One region of the Pseudomonas sp. GW821-FHT02H06 genome, then DNA from elsewhere that is predicted to be linked to it. Evidence: riboswitches for the same ligand, from Rfam matches in the RefSeq annotation. Region 1 holds a riboswitch; the other holds the start of a gene.
The links. A riboswitch is a leader RNA that binds a small molecule or an ion and turns the genes downstream of it on or off. The one in region 1 is predicted to bind cobalamin.
Positions count from the first base shown of each region.

Region 2: linked by a shared signal. The riboswitch ahead of AC07VF_RS03215 (CbtB domain-containing protein) and the one ahead of AC07VF_RS23135 (ABC transporter substrate-binding protein) in region 1 are both predicted to bind cobalamin.

Region 1 is NZ_JBWKVD010000019.1:38,142-45,312, reverse strand. Features, by position in the region: gene AC07VF_RS23150 (ATP-dependent Clp protease proteolytic subunit) at 1-14, opposite strand, end outside; gene AC07VF_RS23145 (aldo/keto reductase) at 303-1,298, shown strand; gene AC07VF_RS23140 (aspartate/glutamate racemase family protein) at 1,359-2,081, shown strand; cobalamin riboswitch at 2,303-2,498, shown strand; gene AC07VF_RS23135 (ABC transporter substrate-binding protein) at 2,642-3,643, shown strand; gene AC07VF_RS23130 (FecCD family ABC transporter permease) at 3,679-4,686, shown strand; partial or broken gene AC07VF_RS23125 (ABC transporter ATP-binding protein) at 4,683-5,465, shown strand; gene AC07VF_RS23120 (glucarate dehydratase family protein) at 5,966-7,171, opposite strand, start outside.
Region 2 is NZ_JBWKVD010000002.1:23,209-30,379, forward strand. Features, by position in the region: gene AC07VF_RS03190 (acyltransferase family protein) at 1-69, shown strand, start outside; gene nfuA (Fe-S biogenesis protein NfuA) at 174-767, shown strand; gene cobM (precorrin-4 C(11)-methyltransferase) at 863-1,609, opposite strand; gene AC07VF_RS03205 (cobalamin biosynthesis protein) at 1,795-2,211, opposite strand; gene AC07VF_RS03210 (CbtA family protein) at 2,208-2,927, opposite strand; gene AC07VF_RS03215 (CbtB domain-containing protein) at 2,939-3,148, opposite strand; cobalamin riboswitch at 3,246-3,478, opposite strand; cobalamin riboswitch at 3,603-3,834, shown strand; gene cobW (cobalamin biosynthesis protein CobW) at 3,962-5,035, shown strand; gene cobN (cobaltochelatase subunit CobN) at 5,038-7,171, shown strand, end outside.

The DNA.
Region 1 (7,171 bases):
ATGTGCTCGCTCATCGGCGGCCTCGCTGGTCATGGATGGCGTACTCACGGGCCTCTTCCCGGCTGAAGCCGGTCCCGCAGAGGAATCGCAGGAGCTGGTCCCAGTGAGGTACCGCAAATAGCGAGATTTGCATGGACTGAGGATAGCCGCTCACCGAGCATGTGAAAGTCCACCGCCGCGGATTACGAAGAACCCCTGCGGCAATCAACAGTCAGTAAAGAAGCTTCGCCGGTTTCATCGTGCTCGATCCGGGCCATGAACCGCGCGACATCCAACACGCCCCACCGCACAGGACATCTTCCATGAGTCTGCACGACAAGATCATCGGCCGCCTCGGCTTCGGCTCCGCACCGCTGGGCAACATGTTCCGCACCATCGACGAGGAGGAAGCAGCGGCCACCGTTCAATCCGCCTGGGACCAGGGCATTCGCTATTTCGACACGGCGCCCATCTACGGCGCCGGCTTATCCGAGCAGCGCCTGGGCAAGGCCCTCGCCGGCGTCCCACGCGACCAATACACCCTGAGCACCAAAGTCGGCCGGCTGATTTCCGACGAGATCGATACCGAGACCCGCAGCGGCCCGTTCGCCGAAGGCCTGAAAAACAAGATCGTCACCGATTATTCCGCCGACGCCACGCTGCGTTCCATTGAAGCGAGCCTGGAGCGGTTGAACACTGATCGTCTGGATATCGTGTTTGTCCACGACGTCGCGCAGGACGCCCACGGCGATGCCTGGATCGAGCATTTCAATATCGCCCGCACTGGCGCTTTCCGCGCCCTCACCCGCCTGCGCGAAGAAGGCGTGATCAAGGCCTGGGGCCTGGGCGTCAACCGCGTCGAGCCGTGCGAACTGACGCTGGATCTGGAAGAAGCCCAGCCCGATGGTTTCCTGCTCGCCGGCCGTTATTCGCTGCTCGATCACGACCAACCGCTGCAACGGCTGTTCGACAAGGCCCGTCAGCACAACGCCGAATTCGTCGTCGGCGGGCCTTACAGCTCCGGCGTGTTGGTGGGCGGCAAGCATTTCGAGTACCAGGAAGCGTCGCCAGCGATGCTCGACAAGGTGGCGCACATTCAGGAGATCGCCCGTCAGTACCAGGTCGACATCAAATCGGCAGCGCTGCAATTCGTCCTTGCCAACCCCCTGGTGGCGGCGGTGATTCCGGGTGCCAGCCGCCCTTCGCGGATCATCGAGGACGTCACCGCGCTTAACGCACAGGTGCCTGACGGTTTCTGGCAGGCCATGCGCGATCAGGGCTTCATCGCCCTGCAGGCGCCCGTGCCGATGAAAGACTGATATCGTGGGCAACGACGCCGGGCCAGACGCCCGGCCTTGTTTTCTGCGCGAGATCTGTCCATGCGAATTCTGATCGTCAACGTCAACACCACCGAATCCATGACCGAGACCATTGCCGAGCAGGCCCGCAGCGTGGCCTCGCCTGGCACCGAGATCATCGGCCTGACCCCGCGCTTCGGCGCCGAGTCGGTGGAAGGCAATTTCGAAAGCTACCTGGCGGCCATCGCGGTGATGGACCGGGTGATGTCCTACGAAGGGCCTTATGACGCGGTGATTCAAGCCGGCTACGGCGAGCATGGCCGCGAGGGTTTGCAGGAATTGCTCGATGTGCCGGTGGTGGACATCACCGAAGCGGCGGCCAGCCTGGCGATGTTGTTGGGGCACAAATACGCCGTTGTGACGACACTGGACCGCACCGTGCCGCTGATCGAAGACCGCCTGAAGCTGGCCGGGGTGTACGAGCGCTGCGCATCGGTGCGGGCCAGCGGCATGAGCGTGCTGGAGCTGGAGGCATCGCCGGAGCGTGCGGTCGAGGCCATTGTCGAGCAGGCCATCGAAGCGGTGAATCGGGACAAGGCCGAGGTGATTTGCCTGGGCTGCGGCGGCATGGCCGGCCTGGATCAACTCATCCGTGACCGCGCCGGCGTGCCCGTGGTGGATGGCGTGACCGCTGCGGTGGCACTGGCGGAATCACTGGTGCGTCTGGGGTTGAAGACCTCGAAAGTGCGGACCTATGCGACGCCACGGCCGAAGAAGATCGTGGGTTGGCCGTTTAAGCTCTAAGCCGGTGGTGTTGAGCTCACGCCGATGGCGCTGCAAACACATACCTTGTGGGAGCGAGCTCGCTCGCGAAGACTGCATTCCAGCCGCAGAAGATTTAGCGGATGTGCTGGCCTCTTCGTGAGCAAGCCCACTCCCACAGGTGTTGCGTCCGTCCAGTTACTGCGAGGTGTCAATACATCTCCGGCACACTGTCGCTGCATTCGCCTCTCCCCACCGAATCGTTTAGTATCCCCGCCGCCGGTTTCCGCTCGGAATTAATAGGGAATCCCCAGGCGCGTGCTGCGCGCTGAAAGGGAACTGTCCCCGCAACTGTAGGCGCTGAGCCCTGCTTCCTGTTTGCCACTGGGTCACCCCGGGAAGGCCGAAGCACGGCGATGAAGCGCCAGTCAGGAGACCTGCCGGCCAGCATATTCATTCACCGGCGGGGTGTCCGGGGAAGGACTCCCGTTCGCGTGCCGTGCGCGCACCATGAGCTCGCCCTTTTTTCCGGGGCGTCTGTCGGGATGGACTTTCCAGCGCCTGCTTCGCCAAGCATTCAGGCTATCTGGAGATCGCTGTTCATGCCGCTGCGCCGCCTCGCCGCCCTGCTTGTCACCCTGACCTTGCCCACTGCCGCCCTCGCAGCGTCGACGATTTACCCCTTGACCGTGGACAACTGCGGCCAAGCGCTGACCTTCACCCACGTCCCGCAGAAAACCGTGACCATTGGCCAGGCCGCCACCGAGATGCTGTATGCGCTCGGCCTGGGCCCGAACGTCGTGGGTACGTCGCTGTGGTTCAATCCCGTTCTACCGCAGTACCAAACCCTCAACGACGGCATCGAGCGTCTGGCCGACAACGCGCCGAGTTTTGAATCGGTGATCGGCAAACGCCCGGATTTCGTCCCGGTGCAGTTTGAGTGGATGGTCGGGCCACAGGGCGCCGTTGGCACCCGCGAGCAGTTCCGCGACCTGGGCATCCCCACCTACATCCTGCCGTCCGATTGCGAGGGCAAGAACAACCGGGTCGGCGCCGACGGCACGCGCCTCGAAGCCTTCCGCATCGACACGCTGTACAAAAGCCTGCGGCAGCTGGCGCAGATTTTCGACGTGCAGGACCGTGGCGAGCAGTTGATCGCGGATTACCAGGCGCGAATGGCTCGGGCTGTGGCGCAGGCGAACGCCCATGCCAACCCGCCCGTCTCGGCGGTCTTCTGGTTTTCCAGCCCGGACATCAACGTCGATCCGTACGTGGCCGGACGCAAGGGCATTCCCAACTTCATGCTCGACACCCTCGGCATGCGTAACGTCATCGACTCTGACGAGGAATGGCCGACCGTGGGCTGGGAAACCATCGCCAAGGCCAACCCGACCGTGCTGGTCATCGCGCGCATGGACCGCCGCCGCTTCCCGGCGGACGATCACGAGAAGAAGCTGGCCTTCCTCCGCTCGGACCCGGTCACACGGAATATGGATGCGGTGAAAAACAATCGCATCGTGATCATGGACGCCAGCGCCATGGAGTCCAGCGTCAGGCTGTTCGACGGCATCGAGCAACTGGCCCAGGCCATTCACCCCCAATGACCTCGCTCCGTACTCCTCGCTCAAGCATCGTCCGAATGTTCGGCCACGGCGCCTGGGCGACCGCGTTGCTGGCGTTGGCGGTGCTGGCGGGCGTGGCGATCGGCGAGACGTCGATCAGCCTGCCGGTGATCGTTCAGGTGCTGGCGAACAAGCTGTGGGCCACAGGCTATCCCCTCGACCCCATCGATGAGGGCATCGTCTGGAATTACCGCCTGACCCGGGCCATCGTGGCCGCCACCTGCGGCGCAGGGCTCGCCGTGTCGGGCGTGGTCTTGCAATCGCTGCTGCGCAACCCGCTGGCCGATCCCTACTTGCTGGGCATTTCCGCCGGGGCTTCGACCGGCGCGGTGCTGGTGGCGATCATCGGCATCGGTGCCGGGACGATCTCCCTGTCCACCGGCGCGTTTGCCGGGGCGATTGCTGCCTTCGCGCTGGTCGCCCTGCTCGCCCGCTCCTCTCGGGGCCAGACCGCTGCCGGCCAGATCATCCTGGCGGGCATTGCCGGGTCCCAGCTCTTCAATGCCCTGACCTCCTTCCTGATCACCAAGTCGGCCAATGCCGAGCAGGCCCGCGGGATCATGTTCTGGTTGCTGGGCAATCTCAGCGGCGTGCGCTGGTCGTCGGTGGCGCTGTCGGTGCCGGTCGTGGTGCTCGGCTTGCTGGTGTGCCTGTGGCATCGGCGCGCGCTGGATGCGTTCACCTTTGGCAGCGATTCAGCGGCGTCCCTGGGCATTCCGGTACGCCGGGTGCAGGCCGTGCTGATTCTCACCGCCGCGCTGATGACGGCGGTGATGGTGTCGATCGTCGGCTCCATCGGCTTCGTCGGGCTGGTGATTCCCCACGCGGTGCGCCTGATGGCCGGGGTGCGTCATGCCCGGTTGTTGCCCTTGAGCGCCCTGATTGGCGCGCTGTTCATGATTGCCGCCGATGTGCTGTCGCGCACCTTGATCAAGGGTCAGGTGTTGCCGATCGGGGTCATCACGGCGCTGGTGGGCGCGCCGGTTTTTGCCATGATTCTGGTCCGCGGGAATCGTCCTCGATGAACGCCCGTCAGGAGGTGCCCGGCACCATGCTGGAAGGGAGTGACCTGAGTTATTCGGTCAAGGGCGCGTCGCTGCTCAGTGGGGTGAGCCTGGCGATTCGGCCGGGGGAGAACCTGGGGATTGTCGGGCCCAATGGCTCGGGGAAGTCGACGCTGCTGAAGTTGCTGGCGGGGATTCAGTCGCCGTCTCAGGGCGATGTTCGCCTGGGCGGGCAGCGATTGTCGTCGCTGAGTCGGCGGGACATTGCGCGGCAGGTGGCGGTGGTGGAGCAGCACGCGCAGACGGGTGATTCGATCAGTCTGTTGCAGGCGGTTGAGTTGGGCCGTACGCCGTGGCTGTCGGCGCTGGCGCCGTGGGGCGCGGACGATGACCGGATTGTGGCGCAGGCGCTGGCGGATGTGAGTTTGCAGCACTTGGGGCATCGGGCGTGGCATACGTTGTCGGGTGGGGAGCAGCAGCGGGGGCATATTGCGCGGGCTTTGGCGCAGCGCCCGCAGGTGTTGTTGCTGGATGAGCCGACGAATCATCTGGATATTCAGCAGCAGTTGTCGATTTTGCGGTTGGTGCAGGATTTGCCGGTGACGACGGTGGTGGCGTTGCATGATTTGAATCAGGCGCTGGGGTGTGATCGTCTGGCGGTGATGGACGGCGGGCGGTTGGTGGCGTTGGGTTCGCCCTTTGATGTGTTGTCGCCGGAGCTATTGGGTGAGGTTTTTGGGGTGCGGGGGCATTGGTTGGTTGATCCGTTTGACGGGGCTAAGGTGTTGAGGCTGAGGGCGCCAGGATCAAGAGCGTCTGCCTGGGGGCAGAATGTTTCGCCTTCGGCGAGTTGCTTGGAAAAGCACCCCAAGTAACCAAGGGTGCCTGCTCCTGGTTGGGCCCTTCCTTCGTCAGGGTTCCTTCACTCCGGTCTCGCTCCGTGGGCCCGCGCCGAACGGGCATCCATGCCCTGACGGCGCTCTCGCCGCATCCATGCGGCTCGGCCCACTGCGCGAGACCTGCGTTCAGCCTGCACCCAAGTCGCGTTTGGCGGTGTTTGAGCCTTTTGGGTATGAAGATCAAGAGCAGATCAAAGGCTTCCCGGCTGAAGCCGGTCCTACAGTGAGGTCACGCGTCCCTCACTGGCTTGACGCGGTCTCGTAGGACTGGCTTTAGCCGGGAAGAGGCCAGTTCAGGCGCTGAAGGATCTTCGGCCTGAATGGTGTTTGTGGGAGCGAGCTTGCTCGCGAATGCGATATCCCAAACACCGATCATCCTGCAGAAGTAATAACCCCCAACCTCAATACCTCGGCTTCACCGCCTTCCACTCCGGTTTGTATTTCTGCATTTGCCGCACATCATCCCGCTGGCGAATCCCGCACGTCAGGAATTGGTCATTGAGTTTGCCCAACTGGTCATAGTCCAGTTCAAGCCCCAACCCAGGTTCGCGGGTGAGGTGGACGCAGCCGTCGATGATGGGGAGTTTGCCGCCTTTGATGACTTCTTCGTCCGGTTCTTGCCACGGGTAGTGGGTGTCGCAGGCGAAGTCGAGGTTGGGGACGGCGGCGGCGACGTGGGTCATGGCCATGAGGCTGATGCCCAGGTGGGAGTTGGAGTGCATGGAGACGCCGAGGCCGAAGGTGTCGCACATTTTTGCCAGCGCCTGGGTTTCGCGCAGGCCGCCCCAGTAATGGTGGTCGGCGAGGACGATCTGCACGCTGTTCAGCGCGACGCTGCGGCGGAATTCGTCGAAGTCGGTGACGACCATGTTGGTCGCCAGCGGCAGGCCGGTGCGTGTGTGCAGTTCGGCCATGCCTTCCAGCCCCGGCGTCGGGTCTTCGTAGTATTGCAGGTCATCGCCGAGCAGTTCGGCCATGCGGATAGAGGTTTCCAGCGACCAGTTGCCGTTCGGGTCGATACGCAGCGGATAGCCCGGGAAGGCCTTTTTCAGCGCTTTGATGCACGACACTTCGTGCTCGGGGTCCAGGGCGCCGGCTTTGAGTTTGATGCTTTTGAAACCGTACGCTTCGATCATCCGCCGCGCCTGGGCGACGATCTGCTCTTCGCTCAGCGCTTCTCCCCAGCTGTCGGGCGCGTAGGGCGAATCGGCGTGTTGGGCGTATTTGAAGAACAGGTACGCACTGAACGGCACGCGGTCGCGAACGGCACCGCCCAGCAGGTCAACCAATGGCAGGTTCATGGAACGTGCCTGCACATCCAGAAACGCCACTTCAAATGCCGAATAGGCATTGCTCACCGCTTTGCTGGCATGGGAACCCGGCGCCAGTTCGGCACCCGCTACCGAAGTGGGTTTGTTCGCCGCCACCGTGGCTTTGACCACCGCCCGCAAGTGGTTGAGGTTGAACGGGTCCATGCCGATCAACTGGCTCTGCAACTGCTGCTGAATCGCCAGGGCCGGGGCATCGCCGTAGCTTTCTCCCAGGCCGAGGTAGCCGTTGTCGGTTTCGACTTCAATGATCGAGCGCAGGGCAAACGGCTCGTGGAT
Region 2 (7,171 bases), on a different contig from region 1:
GGCCTGTACCGACGCATGAAGGGCTGGCTGGATCAGAGAAGGGCGAGCAAGGAAGCAGCTCTGTCATGACGGGTTTTTAGTCGAGGCGAACCGCTTACCTGACTAAAACACTAGGGCTTTGTCAGGCGCAGTTGATTGGCGTAAACTGCGCCCCACGTCTGCGAGGAATTTTCATGACCGCTATTACGATTACTGATGCCGCCCACGATTACCTGGCCGATCTGCTGGAAAAGCAGAACACCCCCGGCATCGGCATCCGCGTGTTTATTACCCAGCCTGGCACCCAATACGCTGAAACCTGCATTGCCTACTGCAAGCCGGGCGAAGAGAAACCTGAAGACACGGCCATCGGCCTGAAAAGTTTCACCGCCTGGATCGACGCGTTCAGCGAAGCGTTTCTGGACGACGCCGTTGTCGATTACGCGACTGACCGCATGGGTGGTCAACTGACCATCAAGGCGCCAAACGCCAAAGTGCCGATGGTCAACGCCGACAGCCCGATCAACGAGCGTATCAATTACTACCTGCAGACCGAGATCAACCCGGGTCTCGCCAGTCACGGCGGCCAGGTGACCTTGATCGAGGTGGTGGAAGAAGATGAGGCAAATGTCGCCATTCTGCAGTTCGGCGGTGGTTGCCAGGGTTGCGGTCAGGCAGATGTGACGCTCAAGGAAGGCATCGAGCGCACATTGCTGGAGCGCATCCCCGAGCTGACCGGTGTGCGTGACGTGACCGACCACACCCAGAAAGAAAACGCGTACTACTGAGTCAACGTGTGATTCCAGGAAGTATGGTGTTGCAGGCAAGCCCCGACGAGTTCGGGGCTTTTTTGTGGGCGCTCGCCAAGGTCTAGAGGCGCACGCTAGGGCCTGAACACATGGGCATGGCCCGCGCGATACAGCGATGACTCGCTGAACACGTCGTTGCCCAGTACCCGACCCACCAGGATCAGCGCGGTGCGACGAAATCCCTTGATCCGCACCTTCTCCTCGATATCTGCCAGTGTGCCGGTGACCCAATCCTGATCGGGCCAGCTGGCGCGATGCACTACGGCGATGGGGCAGTCGGCGCCATAGTGCGGCGTCAGCTCGGCGACGATCTTGCCGAGGTTATTGACCCCCAGATGGATCGCCATGGTTGCCCGGTGCCGTGCCAGATCGCCCAGGCTTTCGCCTTCGGGCATGTCGGTTTTGTCGGCGTAGCGGGTCAGGATCACGCTCTGGGAGATGTCCGGCAGCGTCAGCTCTGTCCCGAGCAACGCGGCGCAGGCGGCGGTGGCGGTGACGCCGGGGATGATTTCGAAGGGGATCTGCAGCTCGCGCAGGCAGCGGATTTGTTCGCCGACCGCGCCATACAGGCTCGGATCGCCGGAATGCACACGCGCCACGTCCTGGCCCTGTGCATGAGCGGATTTCATCAGCTCGATGATCTGCTGAAGGTGCAATGGAGCGCTGTTGGTGACCTGGATCGCCTGATGACCTTCCAGCACTGCTTCAGGCACCAGGGAACCGGCGTAGATGATCACCGGGCAGGAGCGGATCAGCCGCTGGCCTTTGACAGTGATCAGGTCCGGATCGCCGGGGCCGGCGCCGATGAAAAAAACAGTCATGGGGTGTCCTGATTGGAGTTCATTTGAGCAGTGGCTCGTCGGATGCATTCTCCCTGAGCGCACTCGGTCTGACTTTGTAGGACTGGCTTTAGCCGGGAAGGGGCCCTAGGGCACACCATCAAAATCTGCGGTGTGACTACTGACGTCTTCCCGGCTAAAGCCGGTCCTACAAGGGTTGGCCGGTCCTACAAGATTGCGGTTGCCAGAGCAAAGGTCCCGTGGGGGCTTTTTCGGCGGGGGATGACCAAGGTCGCGGGCGCGCCGGTCAACCGTGTCACCATCGCCAGCGCCGCGCTTTCTGCCACGCCGTAGCAGCCGGTGCGTTCGAAGGCGATGTCCGAACGGTAAGTCAGCTGTGCCTCGTAAGCCGCCAGATCATCCGCGCTGAAAAACCCGATCGTCAGCCCCAGCTCATGACCCAGTTCCAGCAGCCCTACCTCAGCCGACTTGCCGTCAATGGAGGCGAGGGCGGCAACGTCTTTCAGCTCAAGACGACCCTCCCGCAACCCATCCTCCATCAACTGTCGAAGCTCCAACGCCGAACAGCCGCGCTGGCAGCCCAGACCGACCACCCACAGCGGCCGATCGCGCACTTCATTCACAGAGCAGGCTTCAAACCGACGTGCGTCTCGGTCGCTTCATTGCGCCGAAACAACCAAGCGCTGATCCAGCCCAGGGCAATCCAGAAAACCGCATTGGTCAGCAGCGACGCGATCTTGAATTGCGCTTCAAGGGCTTCCGGCGCCAGTGCCAAATGCACCGCCGGTTGCGGCGCGCCGACGATATGCGGCACCACCAGGATCACCGCGCCCAAGGCCTTCAACACCCAGTGCCGTGCAAACACTATCAATGCCAGGCCTGCAGCCGTGGAGGCGGCGGTGCCGACCCACCAGATCTGCCGTTGGGTCAGATCCGCCGCGACAGTGCCGGGCAGCTCGGGCGGCAAACCAAGAGTGGGCGCCAGCACGAACACCGCATAACCGGCCAACCCCCACAGCACGCCTTCGCGGGCACTGGTCGGCGTACGCAGGGTGTACAGCGCCGCCAGCATCAGGGCGAAGCCGACCGCGACCACCAGATTGCCGCCGGTGGTGGACAGCACGCGCTGCCAGCCGTCTTCCGGCTCCCAGGCTTCGGCGTCATGGACGTGGCCGGCCATCGCACCCTCGGCGTGCTCGTGCATCTCGGCAGCCGGGGCCTTTTCGTAGGTCTCCGCCTGCAGGATCAGTGGCGCCACCGAGAAGCTTTGGAGCAGTGTCAACAGCAGGGCGGCGAGCAGTCCGGTGAACCCGGCCGTTTGCGCAATTCGCTTGAACATGGCGGCGGGTCTCAATGGCACGGGAAGGCGGAGCTGTGACGGGTGTCGTGTGCCGCGTTGTGCACCGCATCGATGTGGGAGAAACCGGCGAAGTACACTAGAAACGCACCGAGAAACATCGCGCTGACGGCGGCGACAAGGCGCTGGCTTTGGGTGGCGGTCACGGCTGTTGTGGTGTTTGTGCTGGTGCCGGACGTCTGGCGGGGTGTGCTGATGGACATGGCGCTTCCCTCTGAAGTGGATTCAGCGGACGGAAAGGCGCGAAGACACCGCAGACGAAGGCCGGCAGTGATCAACAGCGCCCGCCCACCGCGGGTTGTTATGGTGCGTTATCGGGCCGGTCTCCGGGCTCGCGAGGGGCACATGCATCAGCCGTTACAGCCGACGTGCCTTCAAGAATCGCCTTCCCATATCGATGCCGACACAGTGGATCTGACTCTTCACTCGCTTACCGTTGCGGGGGCAGCACCGGACTGATACACACCCGAAGGTCTGTACGCACCGGTTTCCCGTTTCACCCTGTGAAGGGCACCCGTAACAAGGTGTGTAGCAGACCACGGGCTGTTTGGCTCGTCAATCGGCCCTTCAGCCGATGCGTCAATCAATGCAGCGATCGGTGCGTCAATTGGCGCGGCACTCATTGCAAAGCACGATTGACCGGCCTCCAGTCACTGCGTAGCCTTGCGCACTTGAGGTTCGCCGGGCGCCTTTATCAACTACCAAGGCCACCGGCGCTAAGAAGGGAATGCGGTTTCAAGCCGCAGCTGCCCCCGCAACTGTAAACGGACAGCTTCATTGCACAGCCACTGCGCGAGCGGGAAGGCGCAATGAATGCCAGTCGCCTGATGATGCCTGTCAGCGACCGGCCGCCGTGAGCCAGGAGACCTGCCTCGAATCGGACCGCCTGCAAGCGGCCGAGGAATTCCACTACAACCGGGCGGGGTGATCCGGTGGCGAATTTAACCGCGCGCCTGCTTCCACCGGCCTGCGCTGTTTTCGTCCTCGTTGCCCCGCCGCACGCCTGAGGGCAACCGATGAAAACACTGGCCAAACTCCCTGTCACCATCGTCACCGGCTTTCTCGGCTCGGGCAAAACCACCTTGTTGCGGCACATGCTCGACAACGCCGAAGGCCGGCGCATCGCCGTCATCGTCAATGAGTTCGGCGAACTGGGCATCGACGGCGACATCCTCAAGCAATGCACCATCGGCTGCACCGAAGAAGAAGCCGTCGGTCGTGTGTACGAGCTGGCCAACGGCTGCCTGTGCTGCACTGTTCAGGAAGAGTTCTTTCCGGTGATGCAGGAACTGGTCGCCCGTCGCGGCGACCTCGATCACATCCTCATCGAAACCTCGGGCCTGGCCCTGCCGAAACCGCTGGTTCAAGCCTTCCAGTGGCCGGAAATTCGCAACGCCTGCACCGTCGACGCCGTGATCACCGTGGTCGACAGCCCGGCCGTGCTCGCGGGCACCTTCGCCGCGTTCCCGGACCAAGTCGACGCCCAGCGCAAGCTTGACCCGAACCTGGATCACGAATCGCCGCTGCACGAACTGTTCGCCGACCAACTGGCCAGCGCCGATCTCGTCGTGCTGAACAAGGCCGACATGCTCGACGCGGATGCTCTCGCCGCCGTGCGTGCCGAAGTCGCCGAAGAACTGCCGCCGGCGGTGAAGATCGTCGAAGCGAACCGGGGCCAGCTGCCGATCAGCGTATTGCTGGGCCTGGGCGCCGAATCCGAGCTGCACATCGACGGGCGCAAGACCCACCACGATCACCACGAAGGCGACGATCATGATGATCACGACCATGACGCCTTCGACTCGATTTCCATCACGCTGCCCCAGGCCGACGAATCGCTGTTGCTCGACGCGCTGACCCAGGCCGTCGTCCAGCACGGCATCCTGCGTGTCAAAGGCTTCGCCGCCATTCCCGGCAAACCCATGCGCTTGTTGGTGCAAGGCGTCGGCACGCGTTTCGACAAGCATTTCGACCGCGCCTGGAAGCCAGACGAAGCTCGGGAAACCCACCTGGTGCTGATCGGCCAGGAACTGGACGCCGGCGTCCTTGAAGCGCAATTGCGCGATGCAGTCTCAGGCATAAAAGGCTAACCATGCACCTGCTGCGTACACAGCCCGGCGGCTTCGTCCCCGACGACAGCATCGCTGACCTGGGCCAGACGCCCGCCGAGCTGGTGATCCTGTGCAGCGCCGACTCGAATCTGGCGCTGCTGGCTGAAACCGCGCGGCAATTGCCGGATAGCTACCCAAGCCTGCGCCTGGCCAATCCGATGCAGGTGCAAAACCATGCGTCGGTGGATTTGTACGTCGACGAGGTGCTGCGCCACGCGAAAGTCATCCTGATTTCCCTGCACGGCGGCATCGGCTACTGGCGTTACGGCGTCGAGCGGCTGGTGGAGCTGGCCGCGAAAGGCGTGAAGCTGATTCTGGTCCCGGGCTGTGATCGGCCAGACCCCGAGCTGAGCGGCCTGAGCACGGAATCCGTCGAAGACCGCGAGCGTCTCTGGCATTACCTGCGTCAGGGCGGCAAGCACAACGCGCTGGCGCTGTTCAATTTCATCGCCACACGCTGGCTGGGTGGCGACTACCCGTGGGCCGAGCCGCAAACCCTGCCGCGCACCGTGATTTATCACCCGCAGAACGCCAACGCCGACCTGGCCCGCTGGCAGGCCGACTGGCGCGCCGATCAGCCGGTCGCGGCCGTGCTTTTCTATCGCTCCCACCTGCAGGCAGCCAACACCGGCTTCATCGATGTGTTCTGCGAGCGCTTGTCGGCCCAGGGCCTGAACCCGTTGCCGATTGCCGTCGCCAGCCTGAAGGAAGCCGGCTGCATGAGCGCGATACAGGACTGGCTCGACGAGGTTGATTGCGAGGTCATTCTCAACACCACCGGCTTCGCCCAATCCAGCCCGGAAGCGCCAGATGTTCGGCCGTTTCGCCGAGACATCCCGGTCATTCAGGCCATTTGCGCCCAGGACAACGAACCCGCCTGGCAGGCAAGCGCCCAAGGGCTGGGCCCCCGCGACCTGGCGATGCACATCGCGCTGCCGGAACTGGACGGGCGCATCATCAGCCGGCCAATCAGCTTCAAGGACCTGGCCTGGCACAGCGAGCGCAGTCAGTCCGACGTGGTTTGCTACCGCGCCCAGCCGGAACGCATGGATTTCGTCGCCGAACTGGCCCGGCGCTGGGTGCTGCTTGCCCGCACCGCCAACACCGACAAGCGCGTAGCGCTGATTCTGGCGAACTACCCCACCCGCGACGGGCGCATTGGCAACGGCGTCGGCCTCGACACCCCGGCGGCCGCGCTGAACATCCTGAAGGCCATGCAGGCCGAGGGTTACCCGGTTGAAGGCCTGCCCGAGACCGGTACTGCGCTGATTCACGCCTTGCTCGGCGGCGTCACCAACGATCCGGACAGCCTCGATCAACGGCCGTGCCACCAGAGCATGGCCATGGACGAGTACAAGGCGGCGTTTCAAGCGCTGCCGCAAGCCAATCGCGATGCAGTCATCGCGCGATGGGGCGCCCCTGACACCGACCCCATGTGTCGGGACGGGCGGATGATGATCGCCGGCCTGCGTTTCGGCATGACCTTCGTCGGCATTCAACCGGCGCGGGGCTACAACGTGGACCACAGCGCGGTGTATCACGACCCTGATCTGGTCCCGCCCCACGGCTATCTGGCGTTTTACTTCTGGCTGCGCAAACGCTATGGCGCTCATGCTGTCATCCACGTCGGCAAGCACGGCAATCTGGAATGGCTGCCGGGCAAAGGCGTCGGTCTGTCCGAGTATTGCTGGCCGGACGCGATCCTTGGCCCGATGCCGAATATCTACCCGTTCATCGTCAACGATCCGGGCGAGGGCGCCCAGGCCAAGCGCCGCACCCAGGCGGTGATCATCGACCACTTGATGCCACCGCTGACCCGCGCCGAAACCTACGGTCCGTTGCGCGACCTTGAACTGCTGGCGGACGAATATTACGAAGCGCAGCTGCTTGATCCGCGCCGCGCCAGGGAGCTGCAAAAAGACATTCTCAGGCTGGTGCGCGAGACCCACATCGACCGCGAACTGGCGATGGACGGGGACGCCAACAGCGAGGCCGACGCCGCCGTGTGGCTGCCGCGCCTGGACACCTACCTGTGTGACCTGAAGGAATCGCAGATCCGCGACGGCTTGCACGTATTCGGCGAGTCGCCCACCGGCCGGCTGCGCATCGACACGC